2 regions of the Jeotgalibacillus malaysiensis genome follow, and region 1 is predicted to be linked to the other one. Evidence: riboswitches for the same ligand, from Rfam matches in the RefSeq annotation. Region 1 holds a riboswitch; the other holds the start of a gene.
What was found. A riboswitch is a leader RNA that binds a small molecule or an ion and turns the genes downstream of it on or off. The one in region 1 is predicted to bind S-adenosylmethionine.
Positions count from the first base shown of each region.

Region 2: it holds a riboswitch for S-adenosylmethionine, as region 1 does, so the genes downstream of both, LG330_RS02455 (methionine ABC transporter ATP-binding protein) here and LG330_RS13475 (methionine ABC transporter ATP-binding protein) in region 1, are expected to answer to the same signal.

Region 1 covers NZ_CP085252.1:2,509,217-2,513,432, forward strand. Annotated here, with positions in the region: gene LG330_RS13465 (MetQ/NlpA family ABC transporter substrate-binding protein) at 1-512, opposite strand, end outside; gene LG330_RS13470 (methionine ABC transporter permease) at 555-1,223, opposite strand; gene LG330_RS13475 (methionine ABC transporter ATP-binding protein) at 1,216-2,241, opposite strand; SAM riboswitch class I at 2,380-2,482, opposite strand; gene LG330_RS13480 (thioredoxin family protein) at 2,578-2,907, opposite strand; gene LG330_RS13485 (toprim domain-containing protein) at 2,907-3,263, opposite strand; gene gcvH (glycine cleavage system protein GcvH) at 3,521-3,904, opposite strand; gene LG330_RS13495 (arsenate reductase family protein) at 3,988-4,216, opposite strand, start outside.
Region 2 covers NZ_CP085252.1:411,658-415,873, forward strand. Annotated here, with positions in the region: gene LG330_RS02445 (MetQ/NlpA family ABC transporter substrate-binding protein) at 1-783, opposite strand, end outside; gene LG330_RS02450 (methionine ABC transporter permease) at 804-1,475, opposite strand; gene LG330_RS02455 (methionine ABC transporter ATP-binding protein) at 1,465-2,478, opposite strand; SAM riboswitch class I at 2,555-2,663, opposite strand; gene LG330_RS02460 (HAD family hydrolase) at 2,938-3,555, shown strand; gene LG330_RS02465 (YdiU family protein) at 3,638-4,216, shown strand, end outside.

The sequences.
Region 1 (4,216 bases):
GCTGTTTTTTCAACTTCAGGATCAAGTGTGATCAGCCCCTGTGCTTCAAGCATTGTCAGGATACGGCCGTGGTCAGCTACTGAATTACTCATTAAGATTTCTGCACCATCAGGAAGGTCTTCAAGTGAAGCGTGCTCCTGAGAATATACGCCGATTGGCTCAATGTGAATACCGCCAGCGTTTGCAAAGTCATAGCCGTGTTCTGCGATCTGTGACTCAAGATATGGAATGTGCTGGAAGTAGTTCGCATCAATTTCTCCTGATTCAAGATCCTGGTTTGGCAGGATATAGTCCTGATACGTTTCGATCTGAAGGTCTACGCCTTCTTCTTCAAGGAGCGGCTGTGCCTGCTCAAGGATTTCAGCGTGAGGCACGTTAGATGCGCCGACTCTCAGTTCAACCGGCTCGCCATCTTCGCTTGTACCGATACCTTCCTCTGAATTATCTGAACCACAAGCTGCCAGTGCGAAAATACTTGTTACTGCGAATGTCCCTGCTACGAATTTTTTCATGTTTAAATCTCTCCCTTTAATGTGTTTTTATAATTAGCTAAATTAGCGTTTATCCAGTTTGTTGGTGAAGAAGTCTCCAAGGAATTGAATGATGAAGACGATTGCTAAAATGATGATTGTTGCTGCGAGTACTACGTCATCACGACTCCTCTGGAAACCGTCAAGAAATGCCAGGTTACCAAGTCCTCCTGCTCCGATGACACCAGCCATCGCCGTATAACCGACCAGCGCAATGGCTGTAACAGTAATTCCTGAGATCAGAGCTGGCATTGATTCCGGAATTAATACTTTAAATATAATGGTGCTTATTTTGGCCCCCATTGATCTTGCTGCCTCAATGACGCCCTTATCAATCTCACGTAATGCAATCTCAACCATACGTGCGTAGAAAGGTGCTGCACCGATAATCAATGCCGGTAGTGCTGCCTCTGCTCCCCTGATCGTCCCTAGTAGAAAACGTGTAAATGGGATGAGCAGAATGATCAGGATAATGAAGGGGATCGACCTGAAAATATTCACAACTGCTGTTGTAATTGTGTAAGCAATTTTATTTTCCAACAGGTTCCCTTTAGAGGTAAGGAATAAAAGTAAGCCGAGACCGATTCCAAGAATAAATGTAATGACAACTGAAATGACCGTCATATAAATCGTTTCATAAGTTGCTTCCCACATGACCGGCCAGTCAACGTTCGGAAAAATCTGTTCAATCATGTGTCATCACCTCCACTCCAACACTTGCCGCTTCTAAAAATTCAATCGCACGCGCCAGCTCGTCGGACTTCCCGTGTAAATGTATAAACAGGGATCCATATGCACCATTTTGCGTTTGAGAAATTTTTCCCTGCAGAATATTCACCTGCAGATCAAACGAACGGATCAGGTTAGTGACAACCGGCTGCTCTGCTGATTCACCAACGAACGTCAGCTTGACAACTTTTCCGTCCTGATATTCCTTCAGCAGATGTTCAATTGTATCTTTTGTTTCTTCAGGTTCCGTTACCTGCTGAACGAAACGTTTTGTGATATTTTCTTTCGGCTGTTTAAAGACGTCAAGCACATCTCCAAGCTCTACAACCTTCCCGCCTTCCATAACAGCAACGCGGTGACAAATCTTTCTGATCACGTGCATTTCATGTGTGATCAGTACAATGGTCAAACCGAGACGTTTGTTGATATCAACCAGCAGTTCAAGGATTGAATCAGTCGTCTGAGGATCAAGTGCTGACGTAGCCTCATCACAAAGCAGTACTTCAGGGTCATTTGCAAGCGCTCTTGCAATCCCTACTCTCTGCTTCTGACCGCCACTGAGCTGAGATGGATAGGCATCCCCGCGCCCTTCAAGTCCTACGAGTTCAATCAACTCATCTACTCTTTTTAATCTTTCCTCTTTTGGAACGCCTGCGATTTCAAGAGGAAATGAGATATTCTCTCTCACCGATCTTGACCAAAGAAGATTAAAATGCTGAAAGATCATACTGATTTTCTGTCTCGCTTTGCGTAAGTCTCCTCCTTTGATAGAGGAAATCAGCTTACCGTTTATATCAACCTTACCTTCTGACGGCTGTTCAAGACCATTCAGCATACGGATTAATGTACTTTTACCGGCACCACTGTAGCCAATCACGCCAAAGATTTCGCCTTCCTGAATTTTCAGGTTAACTTTGTCAACTGCAGTCAGTGAACCGCTTTTTGTTTTAAATACTTTTTTCACATCTGAGATGGTAATCATACCATCACCCACTTTCGTAAATTAACTTATTATCCCGTTAAAGCAGGAAGTTAAAGTGCTGCCATTAAATAGCCCTTTATATATAAAAAACGCCTCTCTGCGTGATGAGCAGAAAGGCGTCAAAAATTAAACGGCTTTCTCTCATCTGCCAGGTTTAAACCTGTGTGACTTGGCACCTTTCCAGTAAACTGTCGGTTGCCGGGCTTCATAGGGCACTTCCCTCCGCCGCTCTTGATAAGAGTTACGCGTATTCAGTTAAGATTCATTAAGAGTACGAGACAAATCGTATCATGTTCTTAAATTTACTGTCAACGAATTTTTTTCAAAATTGGACATTTACTGATTTGCCGGCTGTCTTGACAATTCTCCGAATGCTTCAAAAATCGTTGGTACAGATTCAAATTTATATATTTTGCGGACCATTTGTCCATCCTTGAATAACAGCAGACACGGTACACTCTCGATCTGGTAACGCTCAGCCAGCGGTTCAACATAATTCAGGTCAGCTTTTCCGATCTCAGTATCCTGAATCGCCACAGCCGTTACCTCAAGCATTTTACCGGCAAGCTTACACGTTCCGCACATCGGGGTGTATAAATACATCGCTGACTGCTTTTTTTCCTTCAATCGCTGGTCCAGATCTTCTATTGTCCATTCTTTTATCATTAAAGATTCATCCTTTTTTCTAAAAACTCAGTATAAATATCAATGTTCGCACCGGCTAAAATGACTGCCAGGTGCTGCTCAGGAGCTGTTGCGACCTCACGATAGGCTTTGTCGATATACAGATGATCCGCTTCAGGCATCTCTCTTTTAAACTGTTTTCTGAGCTTCTCACCTGCATCATCCGCATCCACAAGCACATAAACATCTTTTTCATACAATTCATCAATCAGTTCATCCATTTTCGTCAGGCTGATTGTACCATTTGTACAAATGATATCAACCGGCTCTCTAATAATCGGCTGAACCTTGCGCTTATCAGACTTACCCTCAACAATAATAACCTTTTTGCACTGCATTTCCCATCACACCCTCACCTAAGGATCGCACGGCTTTCTTACATGGTATGCTGCTGATTTAATTGTCGCCTGTACTGTGGATAATTGCAAGTAAATGAGATGGCTGGTGATGTTACTTCCATTATTTATGCGGCGCAGGCGGGACGGAGTTGAATGTGTCGTTTTTAGAATGATTACAAAAATGAACCACTCAACTCCGTCCCCACTGTGCCGGTTACAAAAAAACCGCTCACCCTACCAGGTGAACGGCACTTCAATCAGTCTTCGTCTGTCATTTTGTCATATGCTTCAGCATCCATCAGTGCGTCAACTTCTGAGTCATCAGAAAGTTCCACTACGACCATCCAAGCTTTTTCATATGGAGATTCGTTAACGTATTCAGGGCTGTCTTCAAGGTCTTCGTTCACCTCAACGACTTTACCGCTGACTGGTGCGTAAAGTTCTGAAACTGTTTTAACAGATTCAACGCTGCCAAACGGCTCGTCTGCCTGCAGCTCGTCGCCTACTTCCGGAAGCTCAACGAATACGATATCGCCAAGCTCTGACTGTGCGAATTCAGTGATACCAATTCGTGCTTTACCGTCTTCAACTTTTACCCATTCGTGTTCTTCTGAATAACGTAATTCTTTTGGTGAACTCATGTGTTTTCCCTCCGCATATGAATGATTTCTATACTACTTCATATTGGCATAACAGGTGCCCGAAAACAAGAATTGTTTCTGATTTAGCCCTGCCATTTTTCCTCGAATTCAGGTTCTTTGAATCCGACTGTTACCTGACTGCCGTCAGTTGTCAGCGGACGCTTGATCAGCTTACCGTCTGAAGCCAGCAGTTCAAGCTTTTCATCATCTGACATGTCAGTAAGCTTATCTTTCAGACCAAGCTCGCGGTACTTTACGCCGCTTGTGTTGAAAAACTTTTTCAGCTCAAGCCCGCTCTTTTTATATAGCTCA
Region 2 (4,216 bases), 1.5 Mb from region 1:
GAAGTCTGAATCGATCGTTTCTTCAAATTCAGGGGATTCAACGATTTCAATTAAATCTTCTGCAAGTGCTGAATCTTCATTTTCAGCAGACACTGCAACAACGTTTCGATACTCATCCGGCATATCTTCAAGTGCCAATGCGTCAAGTAGGTTCATTTCAGCAGCTAAAGCAAAGTTTCCAGGTACAGCTGATAGATCGGCACTTTCAACAGCACGAGGTAATCCACCTGCTTCAATTGGCTGGAATACAAGGTTTTTCGGGTTATCCTGAATGTCATTTTCAGAAACAGTCAGTTCAGGTGCATCAGGGTCCAGTGTAATTAAGTTATGATCCTGTAGAACGAGGAATGTACGTGCTGCATTAACTGGATCATTTGGAATTGCGATCGTTGAGCCATCTTCGACTTCTTCAATAGAATCATACACGTTAGAGTAAATGCCCATTGGAGCAGTTGGAACCATAATCAGAGCTGAGAGGTCCATGTCATTCTCTTCTTCAAAATTTTCAAGGTAGATCGTGTGCTGAAACAGATTGGCATCAATATCTCCATTATCCAGGGCATTATTAGGCTGGATATAGTCGCTGAATTCAACAATCTCAACTTCATACCCTTTTTCTTCAAGACCTGGCTTAATTGCTTCATTCAGCATATCGCTGTATGGGCCAGCTGTACCACCCAACTTGACAGATTTTTCATCTCCTGTAGCTTCGCTGTCGCCTCCGCATGCTGCTAATGCAGTCACAGATGTCAATAATAGTACTGATAATAAACTCTTTTTCATTTCAAAATCTCTCCCTTTTCTTATCTTTTATCAATTGCTTTAGAGGTCCAGTCACCGATTTGCTGAATGAGTTGGACAAGTATAATGAGTATCACAACAGTTACGATCATGATCGTATTGTCGTATCTGTAATAACCAAATCTGATCGCAAGGTCTCCAATGCCACCTCCTCCGACTACACCTGCCATTGCAGAGTAAGCTACAAGGCTGATAATTGTCAGGGTAATCCCTTGGACAATACTTGTTTTGGCTTCTGGTAAAAGTACATCCTTAATAATCATCCATGGTGTTGCACCAACTGCTACGGCAGCTTCGATTACACCTTTATCAATTTCCCTCAGCGCTGATTCGACAATCCGGGCAAAGAAGGGGATTGCGGCAACGGATAATGAAACGCTGGCAGCAGCCGGGCCGATGGTTGAACCGACAATTATGTTAGTAAGTGGGATGAGTGCAACGAGCAAAATGATAAATGGAATTGACCTGACCATATTAATGACAAAACCGAAGCTGGATTGAACGATCCGATTTTCAAGAAATAGTCCTCTGTCAGTCACAAAAAGTAAAACACCAAGCGGCAGACCAAGAATGATTGCCACAGCTAATGCAATGCCGATCATATATAACGTCTGTCCAAAGGCAACCCAGATTTCTGGCATCAATTCAACCATTCGTGAAAACTCAAAGCCCATCTCTGATCACCTCCACCCGTGCGCCGCGCTCTTCCATATATGAAACAGCCTGGTCGATCGTCTTACGCTGACCTTGAACCTCCATCAGAAATATGCCGAGCGGCCGTTCCTGGATATATTCGATAGAGCCGTGTAGAAAATTACCTTTGATTTTAAACTGCTGAATTGTATCAGTGATGACACCTTCGCCGGCAACGTTTCCTCTAAAAAGCACTTTTAAGATTCGGCCTTTACACTGATCCAGAATCGCATCTGGTACATCAAATGACACAACACTTTTGATGAATTCTTCAGCGAGAGGTGTGTGTGGATTTGAGAAAATTTCATATACACTTCCTTCCTCAATGACCCGTCCATCCTGCATGATTGCCATTCTGTCGCAGATCTCCTTGACAACATTCATCTCATGCGTAATTAAAACAATTGTAATATCCAGTTCACGATTGATTTTCTTCAGTAATCTTAGTATTGAAACTGTGGTGTTAGGGTCCAGTGCGGAAGTGGCTTCATCACACAATAAAACAGAAGGGTTATTCGCAAGAGCTCTGGCGATTCCTACGCGCTGCTTTTGTCCTCCACTTAATTGTGCCGGAAAGACATCTTTCTTATCTGTTAAAGACACCATATCAAGCAGCTCAGTCACACGTTTATCGATTTTTTTACGAGGTGTTCCGGCTGCTCTTAAAGCAAATGCGATATTCTCAGAAACAGTTTTCTGGCTGATCAGGTGAAAGTGCTGAAAAATCATGCCGATTTTCAGACGTGCTTTTCTAAGGTCGGGTCCTTTTAACTTAGTCAGGTCTACACCATTGATCTCGATTTGACCACTAGTCGGTTTTTCGAGTAAATTCAGACATCGGATAAGAGAGCTTTTACCTGCACCGGAATATCCAACGATTCCAAAAATGTCACCTTCATGAATCGTCAGTGTTACACGATCTACACCGGCTACACTGCCCTTTTTAGTCCGGTATACCTTTGATAAATCTTTAATTTCAATCATGGCAATCTCCTTCAAAAAAATTGATCATAAAAAAGGTGCCTCTTTCATTCGGAAAGAGGCACCTGAAAATGGAATCGGGTTATCTTTCAGAATGAAATCATTCTGTAGGAATTGGCACCTTCCCAGCTGAAGCTGGGGGTTGCCGGACGTCATAGGGCCTGTCCCTCGGTCACTCTTGATAAGTTCCATATAAAGTTGTGTTAAAGATGAAATTAATATTATCGGGAAACCCGACTATTGTAAAGGGGGTTTGAAAAGTTTTTGTAATAAAGAGAAAAATAAAATATATGTAAGGGTTTTCATTATTGGAATGGCAGTATTTCATATTACAATGTATTTTAGAATAATAATTTAGTTAAATTTCTCAGGCAGAAGTATTTATCTGTAAATGTAAAAAAGACATAAGTCAAAGCTGATTCGGGTAAACCCAAAATAAACGAACCTTTGGAGGAATGACAAATGGACAGTATTATTTTTGATCTGGATGGTACCTTGTGGGATCCTCGGGAAACCGTGTTAACTTCATGGAATAGAGCAATTGAGGGCCATCCGAAAGCAGATAAGAAACTAACACTTGATGATTTGAAACAGACAATGGGAAAGCAGATGCACGAGATCTCACAAATCTTTTTCCCTGAGTTGAGCGCTGAGGATCAAAAGGAAGTCATGGATTATTTAACAGAGATCGAAATTCCCTATGTAGCGGAAAATGGGGGAGAGTTGTATCCGGCACTTGAAGATACGCTGATCTATCTCTCTGAAAAATACCGTCTCTTCATCGTGAGTAACTGTCAGGAAGGCTATATTGAAGCCTTTTATCAGTACCACAAACTTGATCGTTTTTTTGATGACTTTGAGAATCCGGGCAGAACAGGGCTTTCAAAAGGAGAAAATATCAAGCTCGTGATTGAACGGAATGGATTGAAGAGCCCCGTTTATGTAGGAGATACACAGGGTGACCGTGATGCCGCACGTAAAGCCGGTGTGCCGTTTGTATTTGCGAAGTATGGTTTTGGGAAAGTGGATGATTTTGAATATGAAATAGAGCGACTGACTGATTTAAAACGGTTATTCTAGACCGGTAAGCGCTCAGAACGGAAAACGCTTCCCGGCATGTTACACTGAAATCAGGAGATAATAGCCAAAGGAGGGATGTACGATGACGCAGCGCACAAAAGCAGGATGGAAGCTCGAGCAGACTTATACAAAGCTTCCGGACATCTTTTTTTCAAAAATGGAACCGAACCCGGTAGCAAGTCCTGAGTTATTTATATTGAATGAACCGCTCGCAAAAGAACTGGGTCTCGATCCGAATGTCTTGGCAGACGAAGAGGAGATCCTTGCAGGCAATGAAGTCCCTGAAGGATCTGAACCGATCGCACAGGCATATGCAGGACACCAGTTTGGACAGTTCACCATGCTTGGAGACGGTCGTGCATTATTATTTGGAGAGCAGATCACCCCGGCTGGAGAGCGGAAAGATATTCAGCTGAAAGGGTCGGGACGCACTAAATTCTCACGCGGTGGTGACGGACGGGCGGCGCTTGGACCGATGCTCCGCGAGTATATTATCAGTGAAGCCATGCACGGTCTCGGCATTCCAACGAGCCGAAGCCTTGCAGTGACGCTGACCGGTGAAACAGTTATGCGCGAGCGGTTGCTGACAGGTGCAGTTATGACGCGTGTAGCATCAAGCCATTTGCGTGTGGGTACGTTCGAATATGCAGTCAGACTGACG